DNA from 2 places in the Arthrobacter sp. M71 S08 genome. Region 1 is predicted to be linked to the other one. Evidence: predicted binding sites of a transcription regulator. Region 1 holds the regulator's gene; the other holds the start of a gene.
The links. Region 1 encodes LexA, which represses DNA repair genes until DNA is damaged. Its sites were predicted from a motif close to TCGAACANNTGTTCGA; they were not measured.
Positions count from the first base shown of each region.

Region 2: a site for LexA is predicted at 7,731-7,746, ahead of ruvA (Holliday junction branch migration protein RuvA). Genes of this name have one in related genera too.

Region 1 covers NZ_JBNHEY010000001.1:783,665-793,304, forward strand. The annotation lists gene dapF (diaminopimelate epimerase) at 1-834, shown strand, start outside; gene AC5RTB_RS03660 (class I SAM-dependent methyltransferase) at 831-1,439, opposite strand; gene hflX (GTPase HflX) at 1,611-3,176, shown strand; gene AC5RTB_RS03670 (ATP-dependent DNA helicase) at 3,169-5,190, shown strand; gene lexA (transcriptional repressor LexA) at 5,203-5,931, opposite strand; gene AC5RTB_RS03680 (LysM peptidoglycan-binding domain-containing protein) at 6,223-6,612, shown strand; gene AC5RTB_RS03685 (histidinol-phosphate transaminase) at 6,717-7,826, shown strand; gene hisB (imidazoleglycerol-phosphate dehydratase HisB) at 7,893-8,510, shown strand; gene hisH (imidazole glycerol phosphate synthase subunit HisH) at 8,507-9,145, shown strand; gene AC5RTB_RS03700 (hypothetical protein) at 9,149-9,304, shown strand; gene priA (bifunctional 1-(5-phosphoribosyl)-5-((5-phosphoribosylamino)methylideneamino)imidazole-4-carboxamide isomerase/phosphoribosylanthranilate isomerase PriA) at 9,349-9,640, shown strand, end outside.
Region 2 covers NZ_JBNHEY010000010.1:8,001-17,640, reverse strand. The annotation lists gene AC5RTB_RS15790 (RelA/SpoT family protein) at 1-1,981, opposite strand, end outside; gene secF (protein translocase subunit SecF) at 2,392-3,405, opposite strand; gene secD (protein translocase subunit SecD) at 3,402-5,165, opposite strand; gene AC5RTB_RS15775 (preprotein translocase subunit YajC) at 5,233-5,700, opposite strand; gene ruvB (Holliday junction branch migration DNA helicase RuvB) at 5,941-7,062, opposite strand; gene ruvA (Holliday junction branch migration protein RuvA) at 7,062-7,691, opposite strand; gene ruvC (crossover junction endodeoxyribonuclease RuvC) at 7,829-8,401, opposite strand; gene AC5RTB_RS15755 (YebC/PmpR family DNA-binding transcriptional regulator) at 8,432-9,190, opposite strand; gene pdxT (pyridoxal 5'-phosphate synthase glutaminase subunit PdxT) at 9,174-9,640, opposite strand, start outside.

The DNA.
Region 1 (9,640 bases):
GACGGGTCGGTGGACCTGACGGCCACGGATGTCGCGATCGCCTGTGACCGTCACCGCGGTATCGGTGCTGACGGTCTGATCCGTGCGGTGCCGTCGTCGTTCCTGCCGGAGGGAAGGGCGCTGCTCGAACAGAATCCAAGCGCGCAGTGGTTCATGGACTATCGCAACGGTGACGGCTCGATGTCGGAGATGTGCGGCAACGGGGTCCGCGTGTTTGTTCATTTCCTGATCAGCCAGGGCCTGGTCGAGCTGGCGGAGGGTGCCGTGGTGGCCATCGGGACCCGTGGCGGCATCAAACTGGTCGAGCGGTCTGCCGACGGTTACTCGGTCGACATGGGTCCCTGGGAATTCATCTATCCGAACGCGGCAGCTTCGCGTGCAACTGATTCCCTGGTGGAGGCCGACGGACTGCAGGTTGCCAGGCCGGGCCTGTCGATCAGTATGGGCAATCCCCACACGGTTGTTGCCCTCGCTGAGATCGCCGAACTGCGAGCAACGCGTCTGTTCGACGCGCCTTCCGTGGACCCGGTGCCGCCGAACGGTACCAACGTCGAGTTTGTCGTCCCGCATGACCCCCTCATGCACGACGGCGTGGGGCAGGTAAGCATGCGTGTCCACGAGCGCGGAGTGGGAGAAACGCTCTCGTGCGGTACCGGTGCCTGCGCGGCGGCAGTCGCCGCGCGATACTGGGCAGGAGAAGAGGCCCCTGACATCTGGAGCGTCACAGTCCCCGGCGGTACTGTCGGCGTCCGTTTTGCGATCAGTCCCGGGGGAGCCGAGCACGTCCACCTCAGCGGACCTGCAGTGCTGGTAGCCAGCGGTACTTTCGCCTAGGCCCTGCGGGTCACCCGTAGAATGCGGAAGGACTTCGAGGTGGCTGCCCTGTCGACGTCGTAATCGGCGGCAAGCTCGGCAGCGAGCCACCGCTGCAGCGAGTCCGCACCAAGATTCTTCTGCACGACCAGCCAGGCGATGCCGCCGGGCGCCAGCCGCGGAACCCACCGCAGGAGAAGCTCGTGGAGAGCGTCCTTTCCGATGCGGATAGGCGGGTTGGACCAGATGGTGTCGAAGGAGATGTCCGGGCTGACGTCGTCGGGCAGGACAGCGCTTACGTTGGACAGATCCAGCCGGCGTGCGTTTTCCCTGGTCAGTTCCAGCGAACGCTCATTGACATCGATTGCCACGACGTTCGCCTGCGGTGCCTGAAGCGCCATTGTGAGGGCAATCGGTCCCCATCCGCAGCCAATGTCGAGCAGGTTCGAGCCGGTTGGAGGCGGGACCTCGGACAGCAGGATGGCAGTGCCCTTGTCCACGCCGTCGGGGCTGAAGATACCGCCCGATGTAACCAGCTCCCGCTCCTTGCCCGCAAGGGTCACCCGGAGCGGCCGGCGGCGATCCGGTCCCGAAGGGGCGGCGCTGAAGTAGTGCTGCGAATCCATAGTGTTCCAGCCTAGTGCGCTCCTCACGGCCCGCGAACCTACAGTCCGCAACACACACTCCACGACGCCGCTTCGGCCGATCGGTCCTGTGCCCGTCTTCGCGCTCAGAGAATCTTGCCCACGCACTTGGGGCAACGGACTACCATGGAAAGACAGTTACCAAGGGAGAGTATGACCACACATCACGGAGCGTCGGCAACGCCCGAGCCGGAAATGGGCCCGGATGAGATCCAGGCTGTTATTGACCGGATACTTGCCAAGGACCCCGCATCGTCGCCCAACGGCGTTCCCCGCCGTTTCAGCAACGGCCCCAGTGGCCGAGCCCAGGCCCTTTCGGAACTCGACGAGGAGCACACCGAGTACGACGGCGAACAGCAGGACCTCGCGGAGCGTCGCGCTCTCCGGCGTGTGGCTGGCCTGTCTACGGAACTCGAGGATGTCACCGAAGTCGAGTACCGGCAGCTGCGCCTTGAGCGCGTGGTCTTGGCGGGCATCTGGGGCGAAGGCACAGTCGAAGAGGCGGAGAACTCTCTCCGCGAACTCGCTGCACTCGCGGAAACGGCCGGATCGGAAGTGTTGGACGGGATCATCCAGCGCCGCCTGAAACCGGACCCTGGAACCTTCCTTGGAGCGGGCAAGGCCGAGGAGCTGAAGAACATCGTGATGGCAACCGGTGCAGACACCGTGGTCGTCGATAGTGAGCTCGCTCCGTCGCAGCGCCGCGGACTCGAAGACATCGTCAAGGTCAAGGTCATCGACCGGACGGCGCTCATCCTGGATATTTTCGCCCAGCACGCCAAGTCCCGTGAGGGCAAGGCGCAGGTCGAGCTCGCGCAGCTTGAGTACCTCCTCCCTCGTCTCCGTGGCTGGGGTGACTCGATGTCCCGCCAGGCCGGTGGCCAGGTCGGCGGTGCCGGTGCAGGCATGGGTTCCCGTGGACCCGGTGAAACCAAGATCGAGCTCGACCGGCGGAAGATCCGCACCCGTATGGCCAAGCTCCGTCGTGAAATCGCCGGGATGAAGCCTGCCCGTGAGACCAAGCGGGCCAACCGCCGTCGTCATGAAGTTCCATCAGTCGCTATTGCCGGGTACACCAATGCCGGAAAATCGTCCCTGCTCAACCGCCTGACCGACGCCGGGGTCCTGGTCGAGAATGCGCTCTTTGCAACGCTGGATCCCACCATCCGGCGTGCGCAGACTCCTGACGGGCTCGAGTTCACGCTCGCGGACACCGTCGGATTCGTCCGTTCGCTTCCTACCCAGCTGGTCGAGGCGTTCCGGTCAACGCTGGAGGAAGTGGCGGACGCCGACCTCATTCTCCACGTCGTGGATGCCTCGCACCCCGACCCTGAGGGGCAGATCGCTGCGGTACGCGAAGTGCTTACCGAAGTCGACGCGCGCAAGGTGCCGGAAATTGTGGTCCTGAACAAGGCGGATGCGGCCGATCCCTTCGTGCTCGAACGGCTCCGGCAGCGGGAACCCCGCCACGCGATCGTTTCTGCCCGCACTGGCCAGGGAATTCCGGAGCTGCTGGAGCTGATCAGTCAGGCAATCCCGCGGCCCAGCGTCAAACTGACCCTGCTCGTGCCCTACCAGCGCGGCGATGTCGTCAGCCGTCTGCACCAGCCGGATGCGGAGATCCTTCGCCTTGAGCATGTGGAAGACGGTACACAGATCGACGTGATGGTCCGGGAAGGCTTGGCCGCGGAACTGGAGCCGTTCGTCAGGCATGGCTGAAGGGAGCGTAAGTCCCCTTCAACTGCTTGACCATGTCGTGGAAACGATGGGCGGTCAGCAGCGCAGCGGACAGCATGAGATGGTGCGCCAGGTCGAGGAGGCAATCGACACCGGCACCCATTTGCTGGTGCAGGCTGGCACCGGTACCGGGAAGTCGCTGGCATACCTGCTTCCGTTGATTGCGCATGCGGTGAAGAGCGACACGACCTCCATCGTTTCGACCGCCACCCTGGCACTGCAGGCGCAGATTGTTAACCGTGATCTGCCGAGGCTCCTCGACACACTGCACGGCTCACTCCCGCGCCCGGTGAACGTCGCGCTGCTCAAGGGCCGGAGCAACTACGTCTGCCGCCACAAGACCGACGGCGGATTCCCCGACGAGGACGATTCAGGAGCGCTGTTTGCTCTCGACGGCGACACCGCGGCACCGCATCCCACGGCCGGGCCGTCGACCCCACTTGGTCGGGAGATCGTCCGGCTGCGGGAGTGGGCTGAGGATACCGAAACCGGCGATCGGGACGAGCTCCTCCCGGGTGTCAGCGATCGGGCCTGGCGTCAGGTCTCCGTCTCCTCCATGGAATGCCTCGGCGCCCAGAAGTGTCCCGTTGCCGACGAATGCTTCAGTGAGCGTGCACGAGAAAAAGCCGGGCAGGCGGACATCGTGATCACCAACCATGCCCTGCTGGCGATCAATGCGTTCGAGGGGCTTGCGGTGCTCCCCGAGCACGACGTGGTAGTCATCGATGAAGCACACGAGCTGCACGACCGCGTGACCTCAGCGGTGTCCGGCCAACTCTCCGGAGCTCTGATCGGAGCGGCAGCCTCGGTGGCGCGCCGCCATCTGGGCGCGGATACTGACACGCTGCATGCCGCGCAGAGCGCCTTTGAGGGTGCCTTTGACGCTCAACCCACCGGCTTAATGCCCGGGGGGCTCGATGAGCAGCAGGAGCTCGCGCTTGTCCAATTGCGGGAAGCCTGCAGGCTGGCTCTATCCGAGTCGAGCTCCGACGGGTCCGCCCAGTCGGCGGACGGCGGGCGGCAGATGGCCCGCTCGCGTCTGCTGATGCTGCTCGAATTGTCCGAGCGAATGGTCTCAGCCGGTGGCGCTGGGGAGGTGCTGTGGGCCAGCCGTCCGAGCACGTTCAGTCCCGGCTCCGGTTACTCAGCGGCGGACGACTCCTCGCCCGCCACCATCAGCATTGCCCCACTTTCGGTTGCGGGACGTCTCAGGCGGGGCCTGTTCGAGGATCACACCGTCGTGCTCACGTCAGCGACACTCGCGATCGGTTCCGAATTCGGGCCGGTCGCGGGCTCCCTCGGGTTAACCGGCGAGGGCGCGCCGTCGTGGACCGGGGTGGACGTCGGAAGTCCTTTCGACTATCCCCGGCAGGGCGTACTGTACGTCGCCAAGGACTTGCCGAAGCCCGGACGCGGAACTTCCGAGGAGCAGCTGGACGAGCTCGAGGCGCTGATCAAGGCCTCCCGTGGGGGAACACTCGGACTGTTCTCGTCGCGGCGGGCAGCGGAAGATGCTGCCGAAGCGCTTCGGGGGAGAGTCGACGTCGAGATCCTCTGCCAGGGCGAATCCTCCATGTCTGCGCTGGTAAAGCAGTTCGCGGAGGAACCCGACACCTGCCTTTTCGGCACAATGTCGCTGTGGCAGGGCGTTGATGTGCCCGGAACCTCCTGCCGCCTGGTCACCATCGACCGCATACCCTTCCCGCGGCCCGACGACCCGCTGATGACGGCGCGAACCCGTGCTGTGGCGAAGGCCGGGGGGAACGGCTTCATGCATGTCTCGGCCACCCACGCCGCGGTACGCCTTGCTCAGGGAGCGGGCCGGCTCATCCGCGCCCAGAACGATAGGGGAATGGTCGCCGTACTTGACTCCCGCCTGGCAACGGCCGGCTACGGCGGCTTCCTGAGGGCCGCCCTGCCGCCCTTTTGGCCCACGACAGACAGGGCAACCGCGCTCGCGATTCTGACGCGCCTTGCTCCCACGCAACCGGCCTAGGTTGCGAGCGGGTTAGAGGGCGCGCATCACCGAGACGACTCTGCCCATGATGGTGGCATGGTCGCCGAGAATCGGCTCGTAGTTGGTGTTCTGCGGCAGGAGCCAGGTGTGGCCATCACGCTGGCGGAACGTCTTCACAGTGGCTTCATCATCCAGAAGCGCCGCCACCACGTCTCCGTTTTCCGCATTGCTCTGACGGCGGACCACTACCCAGTCGCCGTCACAGATGGCGGCGTCGATCATGGAGTCGCCGGACACCCGCAGCATGAAAAGTTCTCCATGACCGACAAGCTGACGGGGGAGCGGCATAACGTCTTCAACCAGCTGGTCCGCCAGGATAGGACCGCCGGCGGCAATGCGTCCGACCAGCGGAACCATGGCGGCATCAACGGCCGAGAGTGGCGCTGATTCTTCTTCCTCAGCGGAGGAAGGCAGGATGCGCGGACCGTCGTCTCCAAGGGTGAGGGGAAGCAGGATCTCCATGGCGCGGGGACGCTTCGGGTCGCGACGGATGTAACCCATGCGCTCCAGCTGCGAGAGCTGGTGCGTGACGCTTGAGAGGCTGGCAAGCCCGACGGTGTCCCCAATCTCGCGCATGGACGGCGGGTAACCGTGCGCTGCAACGCTGCGCTGGATGGTCTCAAGAATCTTCTTCTGGCGGGGTGTCATTCCCTTTGGCGTGGCCCGGCCCCGCGGACGCCCGCGTCCGCGCTTGGCGTCTGGCGCAGGCACCTCTGTCATGTCCTCTGCCGCACTGAGATCTGCCACGAGAATGCGTCCCTTTCCTCTGGCTGGACCCGGACTGCCGCTCGCCAACCTGTTTTGTCAGTGGTGGGTGATGAGCTGGTTTCGAAGCGGCCGGACCGTCACCTTTGCCAGCAACGCTAGGGGACTGAACGTCCGTTTTCAAACATTTGTTCGAGCGAGTCTCGACAATATTAGTTCACAAATGCTAAGAATAAACGGATAGGAATAGAACACAGCTTCGAAAAAAGCTGTTGGGACATCCACACAACGAGAAAGGTGGACGCCATGTCGACGCTCCATATCGCAGGATCAGTTCCCACATTCCGGCTGGAAATGCGTCCGAACCGCGGAACCGGCGCACCATCCGGCCTGCATCTCACTCGCCGCGGCTGGATTGTTCTGATAGCTCTGCCCCTCGCACTTCTCGCCGCAGCGCTGCTCATCATCAGTGCGTTCTTCACCTCGCAGGCACAGGCCGCGGGAGGCGCGGGCGAAGTCACCAATACCGTGCGCGTCAATGTCACGTCGGGCGAGACTCTCTGGGCACTGGCCGCAGAGTATGCACCAAACCGGGATCCGCGTGCGGTAGTCGAGGAGATCGTCGAACTGAACGCTCTGGCCTCGTCCACCGTGCAGGCTGGGCAGTCCCTCCATATCCCCGTCGGAGGCCCGTGAGGCCTTGAAGATGTCGGATGGAAGTGTCCCGGGGAAGTGCGTAATAGTGCCCCGCTCCCGCAACGAATTCTTCAATGGGCAGCCTGCGGCCTTAAACTCTGGTAGTGACCGATCAGCTTGAACGCCTTAGCCGTCTGCCGATCCGAGAGAACCTGCGCGGACTCCGGCCGTACGGTGCTCCGCAGATAGACGTACCCATCCTTCTGAATGTCAACGAGAATACCCATGGCGTCCCGGAGGACGTTCGCAGTGCGATCGTTGATGCGGTGCAGAAAGCCGTAGCAGGACTCAACCGCTACCCCGACCGGGAGTTCACCCTCCTCCGCGAGCACCTCGCCAGCTACCTCGGTCACGGACTCACCGCAGACAACATCTGGGCAGCCAACGGATCGAACGAGGTCCTCCAACACATCCTGCTTGCGTTCGGCGGCCCTGCCCGAACTGCTCTGGGTTTCCCTCCCACCTACTCGATGTATCCCTTACTTGCCGGATCCACGGGGACTGAGTACCTGACAGGCACGAGGCAGGACAACTTCGATCTTGATGTTCGGTCGACCGCTGACCAGGTGGCTTCCTCAGGAGCGAACATTGTGTTCCTGTGCAGCCCGAACAATCCGACCGGTACTGCCCTCTCCCTGGACGTTGTCTCCGAGGTCTACGATGCAGGCGAGGCAGCCCAGGCGATCATCATTGTGGACGAGGCGTACGCGGAGTTCTCCCACACGGGCACGCCCAGCGCACTCGAACTGCTGCCCGGGAGGGAGCGGCTTATTGTCTCGCGCACTATGAGCAAAGCGTTCGCTCTCGCCGGAGCGCGCCTCGGATACCTGGCCGCGGCGCCGGAAATCGCGGACGCCCTTCGGCTCGTACGCCTTCCTTACCACCTCTCCGCGATCACTCAAGCCACGGCAGTGGCGGCCCTGACGCACTCCGGGAAGCTGCTCGCCAACGTCGATGAGATTAAGCGGCAGAGGGACCGCATTGTGTCCGGCCTTATAGGCATGGGCCTGCCGGTTGCGCCGTCGGACTCCAATTTCGTGCTGTTTGGAGGCATCGAGGACCCGCGCGCAGTCTGGCAGGGCCTCCTTGATGCCGGAGTCCTGATCCGCAACGTCGGCATACCGCACCACTTGCGGGTCACTGCCGGTACACAGGAGGAGACCACTATCTTCCTTGACACCCTCGAATCTTTGATCCGGCCGGGCGTCTCCTAAACTAGACCGGGATGCACGTACGGGCCCACTGCCCGTCTGTTGCCGTTACAACCGTAAGGACCACCCATGACCGCGGAAGCTACCGCCCAACGCGCTGCCCGACGCGAGCGGACCACTAGTGAATCATCGGTATTCGTCGAACTCGATCTCGACGGCACCGGCCGCTCTGACATCAGCACCTCTGTGCCGTTCTACGACCACATGTTGACCGCTCTGGCAAAGCACTCGTTGATCGACCTCACGGTCAAGGCCAGCGGCGACACGCATATCGACGTACACCACACCGTCGAGGACGTGGCGATCACACTTGGAGAGGTGCTCCGGGAAGCACTTGGTGACAAGGCCGGAATCCGCCGCTTCGGCGAAGCGACCGTGCCGCTGGACGAAGCGCTGGCGAACGCCGTCGTGGACATCTCCGGACGTCCCTACCTGGTCCACTCGGGCGAGCCGGCCGGCCAGGAATATCACCTCATCGGTGGACACTTTACGGGCTCCCTTACGCGCCACGTTTTCGAAGCCATCACGCTGCATGCGCAGATCTGCCTTCACATGAAGGTCCTCGGGGGCAGGGATCCGCACCACATCGTGGAGGCTCAGTTCAAGGCTTTTGCACGGGCCCTTCGTGCGGCAGTCGAGCCGGATCCCCGCGTCACGGGTATTCCGTCCACCAAGGGTGCGCTATGAGTGCACCGAAAGTGACCGTGCTCGATTACGGGTCGGGGAACATCCGCTCTGCGGTGCGTGCACTCGAACACGTCGGTGCTGAAGTCACACTCAGTGCGGCTGCCGACGATGTCCTGAACGCCGACGGTCTTGTTGTGCCCGGTGTCGGTGCCTTTGCTGCCGTCATGCAGGGCCTGAAGGATGTCGACGCCCTTCGGATGATCGGGCGCCGCGTTGCAGGAGGGCGCCCGGTTCTTGGCATCTGTGTTGGGTTGCAGGTGTTGTTCGAGGAGGGCGTGGAGCACGGTGTGCGCACCCAGGGCATGGGCGAATGGCCCGGTACGGTTGAGCGGCTCAAAGCTGATGTGGTTCCACACATGGGCTGGAATACAGTCGAGCCGCCGCCAGGTTCGGTGCTCTTCGAGGGACTGGCTGACGAGCGGTTTTACTTCGTGCATTCGTACGGAGTCCAGGAATGGAACTTCGACGTCACCCAGCCGGCCATGCGCCCCCCACAGGTCACCTGGTCCACCCACGGTTCCCCTTTTATTGCGGCAGTGGAAAACGGCCCGCTTTCCGCCACGCAGTTCCACCCCGAGAAGTCCGGAGATGCTGGAGCCCAACTGCTGCGCAACTGGACCGGCAGCCTTCGCTGACCGATGTGGAGCCTGATCCTCATGGGGCTGGCGGGGCTGCTGATCGGCGGCGTCGTCTCGTTCCACCGCCAGCAGATGCCGAGGGCGTTGACCATCAGCTTCGGCGTCCTCGCCGGGATGGCCCTGCTCGCTGCCTTTCTGTTGACCCTGACCCCGTAAGCCGTCCACCTGAGCCGGCCCGAACACCTGAACAAAGGACGTGAATGAGCCCCTTCACCGAATCTCCCATCCTTGAGCTCCTCCCGGCTGTCGACGTCGCGGACGGCCAGGCCGTCCGGCTGGTCCAAGGGGCGGCCGGTAGCGAGACCAGCTATGGCGACCCCCTGGACGCGGCCCTGCAGTGGCAGAACGACGGCGCCGAGTGGGTTCACCTCGTGGACCTCGATGCCGCCTTCGGTCGCGGATCGAACCGCGACCTGCTCGCCCGCGTCGTCAAGGAACTGAACATCAAGGTGGAGCTCTCCGGCGGCATCCGTGACGACGCTTCCCTGGACC
Region 2 (9,640 bases), on a different contig from region 1:
CATCGACTATGCGGTCGGGTTGGTCCCTAAGCTCCTGAACGTTGCGGCAATCGTTGCGGTGCACTGAGACACCGGAACCGCGCGTTACGAAGCCGACGATCGGGTCGGGTGGAACAGGAGTGCAGCAGCGGGCCAGCTTGACCCACACATCTCCGACCCCGCGCACGGTCACACCGGAGTCGGAGAACTTGGGGCGTCTTGGCTGGGTGGCGACGGTCGCCTCGGCGATGTCTTCCTCGGCGCCTGCGTGGCCGCCCATCAGGGTGACGAGGTGTTCGATGACGTTCTGGGCCGACGTATGGCCATCCCCGACGGCGGCGTACAGCGCGGAGATGTCAGCGTGGCGCAGTTCCTGGGCCACTGCCATGAGGGCATCGTGGGTCATCATGCGCTGCAGGGGAAGGTTCTGCTTCCGCATGGTGCGGGTCAGTTGATCCTTGCCCTTTTCAATCGCTTCTTCGCGGCGTTCCTTGGTGAACCACTGTCGGATCTTGTTGCGTGCCCGCGGGCTCTTGACGAATCCCTGCCAGTCCTGGCTTGGGCCTGCCCCTTCTGCCTTGGAGGTGAAGATCTCCACCCAGTCGCCGTGGTTCAGCTCGCTGTTGAGCGGGACGAGCTTGCCGTTGACACGGGCACCGATGGTCCGGTGGCCGACTTCCGTGTGTACCGCGTACGCGAAATCAACCGGTGTTGATCCAGCGGGCAACGCCATGACCTCGCCCTTGGGCGTAAACACGAACACTTCACGGGCGTTGATCTCAAAGCGCAGCGAGTCAAGGAACTCGTCAGGGTCCGACGTCTCCTGCTGCCAGTCCACGAGACTGCGCAGCCAGCCCATGTCGCTGTTGTCCGGAGCACCGCTGGTGCCTGCTCCACCCTGGTTCTTGTACTTCCAGTGCGCGGCAACACCGTACTCAGCGCGCCGGTGCATGTCATGGGTACGGATCTGTATCTCGACGGGCCGCCCGCCGGGTCCGATCACCGTGGTGTGCAGAGACTGGTACATGTTGAACTTGGGCATCGCGATGTAGTCCTTGAACCGGCCCGGCAGCGGGTTCCACCGCGCGTGCAGCTGGCCAAGGGTTGCGTAGCAGTCGCGCACCGAATCAACGAGGACCCTTACGCCCATCAGGTCATGGATGTCGTCGAAGTCCTTACCCCTGACGATCATCTTCTGGTAGATGGAGTAGTAGTGCTTCGGTCGTCCCGTGATGGTGGCCTTGATCTTGACCGAGCGCAGGTCCTCGCCGATCTGGTCCCGGACCAGGTTCAGGTGCTTCTCACGTTCGGGGGTGCGGTCCCCGACCATCCGCACAATCTCTTCGTAGACCTTTGGGTGGAGCGCCGCGAACGAGAGGTCCTCCAGCTCCCACTTGATGGTGTTCATACCCAGCCGGTGCGCCAGCGGAGCGAAGATTTCAAGGGTTTCCCTCGCCTTGCGGGCGGAAGATTCGGGTGAGACGAATCGCCAGGTCCGCGCGTTATGCAGCCGGTCTGCCAGCTTGATGACGAGCACGCGGATGTCCTTCGCCATGGCGACGACCATCTTGCGGACGGTCTCTGCCTGAGCTGCATCCCCGAAGGAAACCTTGTCCAGCTTCGTGACGCCGTCCACGAGCATGGCCACTTCCGGGCCGAAGTCCCGGCGGATGTCGTCAAGCGTGCAGTTGGTGTCCTCGACTGTGTCGTGCAGGAGGGCTGCAGCCAGGGTTGTCCCGGTCATGCCGAGCTCAGCCAGGATTGTGGCAACTGCTACGGGGTGGGTGATGTACGGATCACCGCTCTTGCGCTTCTGCCCCTCGTGGCTTCGCTCGGCTACCTCATACGCGCGCTTGATGAACTCCAGGTCCTCTTTGGGGTTGTTCGCACGAACGGTACGCAGCAGCGGCTCCAGGACAGGCGAATAGCCTGTACTTCCGAGTCCGGCCAGGCGTGCGAGCCGGGCGCGAGTGCGCTCCCTTCGACCGGGGGTGCTCGTCACCTCGGTGGGAACCGACGACGACGGCCCGGAGCGCACCGGGACAGGCGCTATCACCCGTGCTGGTTGCGCGCGGGATTCAACACCCGAACCCGTGGAAGGCCCGGTTCCGGACGGGCGTCCGGGACCACTGGCTTCTGCCACCCAACACCCCACTTCCGTTGCAGTTCTAACCAGCCCCACCGGGACGGGTAAGGCTACAACATGCCACACCCTGGTTGACTATCCAAGTTTATCCACCGCTTGAGGTCTCCCCTACACGTTTTGCCTCATTACGTAAGGATCAATATTTGGCCGGTCCCTAGGAACGCGGAACGACCCGGCACAATGGTTGTGCCGGGTCGTTCCGTTGGGTTAGGAGCGCTTCGCGCTGCGACGCTCTGGCTAAACTAAGCTGCGACGCCCTGGCTCAACTAAGCAGGGACTGCTCCTGATTCCTTCGCTTCGACGGAGCGACGATGAAGCACCCGCTTTTCCTGCTTCTGAATTTCCGGCTCCTTCATCCGCAACATGGCGTAAAGAGGAGCAGCGATGAACACGGTGGTGAGCGTACCGATGATGATGCCGACAAAGAGCGCCAGCGACAGGTCCCTCAGCGTTCCTGCGCCCAACAGCATGGCACCGATGAACAGAATCGCAGCCACGGGCAGCACGGCGACGACTGACGTGTTGATCGATCGAACCAGAGTCTGGTTTACCGCCAGGTTGACCTGCTCGCCGAAGGTCCGTTTGCTGGACACGTCCAGGTCAGCGGTGTTCTCCCGGATCTTGTCGAAGACCACGACTGTGTCATAGAGCGAATAACTCAGGATCGTAAGGAACCCGATGACCGCCGACGGCGTGACTTCAAAGTCGCTGAGCGAATAGATCCCGGCCGATGTCACCATGACCACCACGAGCGCCGCCGTTGCAGCGACGGACATCTTCCAAGTGCGGAAGTAGATCGCCATCAGCGCGGCGGCGAGACCCACGAACACAATCAGGCCAATGAGCGCCTGGCGGCTTACGTCCTCACCCCAGGTCGGTCCCACGAAGTTGGAGGTTACGTCCTCCTCGGTGACGTCGTAGGCGCCGATCAGCGCGTCGCGGACGCTCAGGGTCTGGTCATCGCTCAGGCGCTCGGTCTGGATACGCATGGTTTCCGGCGCAATATTGGTCACGCGCGGAACAGCGTCCGGCACCACGTTGGTGACAGCCTGTTCACCCGCTCCAATGTTCGTGTCCTGCACGTTGGACACGGTGAACTCGGAGCCGCCCCGGAAGTCGATTCCCAGGTTGAACCCGCCCTTGATGACCGGAATGAGAAGCGACAGCAGAATAGCGACGCCCGCGATCGCGAACCACAGGTTCCGCTTCCCCACGAAGGGGTAGGACCGCTTGCCGGAATACAGTTCATTTCCGAATTCGGCGAAACTGAAACGGCTCATCGGTTATCCCCTTCCTCGGATCCGCGCGCTTGCGCAGCGACGGCCTTTTGTTCTTCAGCAGCTTTCCGCTGTTCAGCCAGACGCCGTTCTGCGATGGTAAGACGCCGTTCTGCCTCTCCTGCAGCGGCCTTGTTCCGACCGCGCAGATCAGCTTTCACAGGACGCTCCACAGGCTTGTGCCGCACGCGCCCTGCACCGCGGTAGAACGGCAGTGCGCCGAGGCGGGTCGGATCCATTCCGGACCAGCGGTGACCTTCGCCAAAGAATTTCGTCATGGCGAGCAGGCGCATGACCGGGTGGGTGAACAGGAACACAACTACCAGGTCGGCGATCGCTGTCAGACCGAGCGTGAACGCGAAACCGCGTACGTTACCGACGGCAACGAAGTACAGTACGACGGCGGCAAGCAGGTTCATTGCCTTGGACGCGAGAACGGTCCGCTTGGCTCGTCGCCAGCCGTTCTCGACGGCCGACACGAGGCCGCGGCCATCGCGGAGCTCATCACGGATGCGCTCGAAGTAGACGATGAACGAGTCGGCCGTCTGGCCGATCGCGACGATCAGACCGGCTACACCGGCGAGGGACAGCCGGTAGTTCTCGGTCCAGCCGAGGATACATATCGCGAGATAGGTGAGCGCGCCGGCGACCATGAGGGAGGCGATCGTCACCAGGCCAAGCATCCGGTACTGGAACAGCGAGTACACCGCTACGAGAACAAGACCGATGATGCCGGCGATAAGCCCCAGGCGCAGCTGGTCGGCACCAAGGGTGGCGGAGATCTGCTGCTCGCTCTGAATTTCGAAGCTGATCGGCAGCGCACCGTACTTGAGCTGCTCTGCCAGTGCCGCAGCCGATTCCTCGGTGAAACTGCCGCTGATCTGCGGACGGCCGTCGGGAATCACAGCGTTGGTAGTGGGAGCGGAGACGATCACGCCGTCGAGCACGATGGCGAACTGATTCCTCGGGTCTCCCGATCCGATAGCGAACAGCCTTTCGGTGACCTCCCGGAAGGTCTGGGTTGCCTCATCGTTGAACTCGATGTTGACGACCCACTCATTCAGGGTCTGGCCCTGTGCGCTGCGGGCCATGCCGTAGTCAGCAGAATCGATCTCGGTGCCGCGGACCTCAACCGGCCCAAGAATGTACTTACCCTGGGTATCAGGTTCGCAGGCGACCATGGGTTGATCAGCGGGAGCCGGCTCCACTGCGGGCTGCAGGGCCTCTGGGCTGGTGCAGTCAGTGGATTCGAATTCCTGCAGAACTTCGGCCGTGATCCAGTTCGGGTCGCTGGCGTTCGTAGGCTCGGCACTCGGTGTCGGGAGCTGATCTTCCGGCGTCGGCGTTTCAGCCGCCGGAGCGAGCCCGGGTCCGCCGAGCAATACAGGACGGAACTCCATCTGGGCGGATGCCTGGATCAGTTCACGGGTTTCCGGTTCGGGGATGCCCGGCAGCGCGACGATCACGTTTCGCCCGGACTGGGTGCTGATCTCTGCCTCAGCTACACCGCTGCCGTCGACGCGCTGGCGGATGATCTCGACCGCCTGGTCCAGCTGGTCGGGCGTGATCTCCGTACTGCCGCCCTGGACCTGGGGCGAAAGAATCATCTGGGTACCGCCCTCGAGGTCGAGGGCAAGTTTTGGTGTCCAGCTGGCGTTGCTCCACAGCGAGCCGCCGCCGAGCAGCAGCGCAAGGAGTGCGAAGACTACGCCGAGCCACACGAGAGTGCGTTTGGCGGCGGAGCCTGGGCCTGTTCGTGCCATGGTGCGTGAATCCTTAGGTGTTGGAACTCGAGACTTGACTTCGACCGCCGGGGCGGCCGAATCAGGATTACTGGTCTTTGTCGTTTCGGTCGCGGGGATTCTCCCGATTCAGCCGCTCGACTGTTTCCTCCGGAGTCTCCTCACGAAGGGGGCGGTCCGCGTCCGTGTCCGGGGCGGTAAGAGAGGACGCGTCGTCGGGAACCGTGTGCTCTTCCTCAACCACCGGCTCCGGGGTAACGACCTTGCTCAACGTTTGCGTGTGAACGGTGGCAGTAACACCGGGCGAGATCTCAATGACTGCTTTGTTGTTGTCATCATCGAGCGAGACGATGGTGCCGAACAGGCCGAAGTTGGTCATGACCTCGGTACCCGGAAGCATCTGGGTGCGCTGCTCGGCGACCTGCTGCTTCATCTTCCGCTGCTTGCGGAACATGGTGAAGATCAGGAAGGCGAGGGCCAGCGGGAGGAGCAGGCTGAAGATATCAAACCCGCCGCCCGTTGTCTGAGTGGTCTGGGCAACTACATTTGCGAGCACAGAGAAAATCCGTTTCTATATTTGGTCAGCGCAGCCGGACGCTATGCATGCGACCCGACACCGAGTTCCGCGGCCACGCACGGTCTGCGGGAGTACTGCTTTCAGCGTATCGATTCCGCGGCCCCTGTTTCGCAATGATGAGAACGGAGCAGGGAACCTCAACGCCGATTCCGTTAGCTTTGACCGCGCGGTGTGCCACACGTCATATCAGTCTACGGTGAACACGGCGCAACTTTCGCACTAGCCCTCGTTGCGGCTCCACTCAGATTCAGCACCCATCCCGTTCTCGATCTCTGGAACCGAATCCTCCTGATACACGGAGAACAGGTCCTCCGGCATGGCAGCGGCGACTGTCGGAGGCATGACAAGCCCAAGGTGCTCCCACGCAGCGGCGGTGGCGATACGTCCGCGAGGGGTCCGTCCAAGCATTCCTTCACGGACGAGATACGGCTCGGCGACTGTCTCAACCGTCTCGGGTTCCTCCCCCACCGCTATGGCGAGGGTGGAAAGCCCCACCGGCCCGCCGTTGAACTTCGTCACCAGTGCGGTCAGGACGGCCCGGTCGAGACGGTCAAGCCCCTTGGCGTCCACTTCGTACATGTCCAGGGCGGCACCGGCGCACCTGGCATCGATGACATCGACGTTGTTCACCAGAGCCCAGTCGCGGACACGGCGCAACAGCCTGTTCGCGATTCTGGGCGTGCCCCGGGACCGCCCTGCCACTTCAGCGAAAGCCGCGGAGTTGACCCGCATGTCCATCATCATGGCCGAGCGCCGGAGCACGAGTTCGAGTTCGGCCGTGGAGTAAAACTCCAGGTGCCCTGTGAAACCGAAGCGGTCACGCAGCGGTCCGGGCAACAACCCGGCGCGGGTGGTAGCCCCGACCAAAGTGAACGGCGGAAGGTCCAGCGGAATGGCGGTGGCGCCCGGCCCCTTGCCGACAATGATGTCCACCCGGAAGTCTTCCATGGCCATGTAGAGCATTTCCTCAGCCGGGCGCGACATGCGGTGGATTTCATCGAGGAACAGCACCTCGCCTTCGGTGAGCGAGGAAAGGATAGCTGCGAGATCTCCCGCATGCTGAATAGCGGGGCCGGAACTGATGCGCAGCGGCGCGTTCATTTCGGCTGCGATGATCATTGCAAGGGTGGTCTTGCCCAGGCCGGGCGGGCCGGAGAGCAACACGTGATCCGCGCTCCGGCCGCGCATTCGCGATGCTTCGAGAACCAGTGACAACTGGCGGCGCACTCTCGCCTGACCAACGAAATCGTCGAGGTTCTTGGGCCGGAGGGCCGCCTCGACCGCGCGGTCCTCAGGGTCAACCGAGGGCGAGACGAGAGGCTGTTCCTGCTCTTCCGCCATCAGTTCACCGAGGCCCGTGCCGAGCTGCGCGCCCCGTCCTGGCCCAGTCTGCGCAGGGTGAGTTTGAGGATGGAACCGACATCACCGGTGGCCGCAATCTCCGGCGACTCCTTCACGGCCGAGTCGATGGCTGAGCCGGCGTCCTTCTCCGACCAGCCCAGGCCCATCATCGCGGCGAGGACCTGGGACTGCCAGGCGCCCGCGGCTGTGGCCGGTGAATCTGTCTCGAGCGGAACCAGCTTGTCGGCGAGTTCAAGCACAATGCGCCGGGCTCCCTTGGGCCCGATTCCGGGTACCTTGCTGAACGCCTTGTCATCTCCGGAGGACGCGGCCGTCCGGATGGCGGCCGGGGGGTGAACCGCGAGGACAGCAAGCGCCAGCCGGGGGCCTACTCCGCTGACGCCGAGCAGGGTTTCGAAGACCTCCCGCTCCTCCGTGTCTGTGAATCCGAAGAGGGTCATGGAGTCCTCGCGGACAATCATCGAGGTGAAGACTTTCGCCTGGTTGCCCAGATGCAAGGTGGAGAGGGTCTGGGGAGTTGCCTGTACCTGCATTCCGAACCCGTTGACGTCGAGAACGGCCGAGTGCAGGCCAACATGGCTTACTGTCCCGGTCAGAGAGCTGATCATGCGTGCGGCTCCAGGTGCTGAGGATCGAAACGAATATCACCGAACATATCTACGAATCAGCGTACGGGCAGCAACCGACTATTTCATGCCCGCCACACCGGAGCCCCGGCATCGGCGCCCGATCCGCAGCCCGCGGCTCAGCGCCGCCGTCGGGCTTTAGCCTCGGCCTCGGCCCATAGCCGTTGGGCTGCCGTCTGGCCGGAACCGCCCTGAGCCCGTACGGAAGCGGATGATCCGGTGCGCCAGGCGTGCGTGATGGCAAGCGCAAGAGCGTCAGCAGCATCTGCCGGCGTGGGCGCGGAGGCGAGCCGCAGTATCTTCGTAACCATCTTGGTGACGGCTGTCTTGTCGGACTGACCGTTGCCGGTCACGGCGGCCTTCACCTCCGTCGGCGTATGCAGGGCAACGGGGATACCGCGTCGCGCAGCGGCTGTGATCACCACTCCGGAAGCCTGCGCGGTTCCCATCACCGTGCTCACATTGAGCTGGCTGAAGACGCGTTCGACGGCGAGAACGTCCGGAGTGTGGGTGTCGAGCCAGACGTCCACCGACTCCGCAATCATCAACAGCCGGCGGTCGAGCGTATGGTCCGCGGGGGTACCGACCACACCCACCGCCACGAGCGTGGCACGACGGTTCGGCTCGACGTCGACCACGGCCAGTCCACAGCGGGTAAGCCCGGGATCAACCCCCATGACGCGCAGTGTCACGGGCGTTGACCCGGGCGCGCGGAGACCGAACTAATCGTCGCTCTCCAGCTCGGCCATGACGTCTTCATTCAGGTTTGCGTTCGAGTACACGTTCTGGACGTCATCGAGCTCTTCGAGCGCGTCCACCAGCTTGAGGAACTTGCGTGCCGCGTCGGCGTCCAGTTCCACCTGCATGGAGGGGACAAATTCAACCTCGTCGGTCTCATAGTCGATACCGGCCTCTTCGAGCCCCGCGACGACCGCGCGCAGATCCGACGGTTCGGAGTGGACATCGAAAGAGTCGCCGGACTCCTTGACTTCCTCGGCACCCGCGTCGAGGACGGCCATCAGGACATCGTCTTCGGACAGATCATTCTTCGGCAGCGAGACAACGCCCTTGCGTGCGAACAGGTAGGCCACGGAGCCGGGATCGGCAATCGTACCGCCGTTGCGGGTGATCGCCACGCGCACCTCGGACGCTGCACGGTTCTTGTTGTCCGTAAGGCATTCGATGAGCAATGCGGATCCCTGCGGTCCGCGCGCTTCGTAGATGATCTCGGAGTAATCGACTACCTCGCCGGTCAGGCCTGCGCCGCGCTTGATCGCGCGGTCGATGTTGTCATTGGGTACCGAAGTCTTCTTGGCCTTCTGCACGGCGAGTTCCAGCGCAGGGTTACCCGACATATCCGCACCGCCGGCGCGGGCAGCAACCTCAATGTTCTTGATCAGCTTGGCGAAGGACTTGGCGCGTTTGGCATCAATCACGGCCTTCTTGTGTTTGGTGGTAGCCCATTTAGAGTGCCCCGACATGCTCTGCCCTTCTTTTGACGATCATCGATAGGAAAAGCTCGTGGATGCGGTGCTCACCGGTGACCTCCGGATGGAAGCTGGTGGCGAGCAGGTTTCCCGAGCGGACTGCAACAATTCTAGCGACCGGCCGCGCTTCACCCCTGTTGGGGTGGCGCTCGTGCCCATGTTCTGCGGGCGGCGTGTCCGGTGCGTCGACCTGTGCCAGGATCTTGACCGATTCACCGACCTTTTCCACCCACGGCGCCCGGATGAACACGGCATGGACGTCATCGCCGTTCCCGGGCAGCTCATCGAACGGCAGGTCCGTCTCGAAGGATTCGCGTTGCCGGCCGAAGGCGTTGCGGCGCACCACAATGTCCAGCCCGCCAAGCGTCTGCTGCGGATTGCCCCTCAGGTCCAGTGAGGGATCGGCGATGGTGTCCGCCAGCATGATCATTCCCGCACAGGACC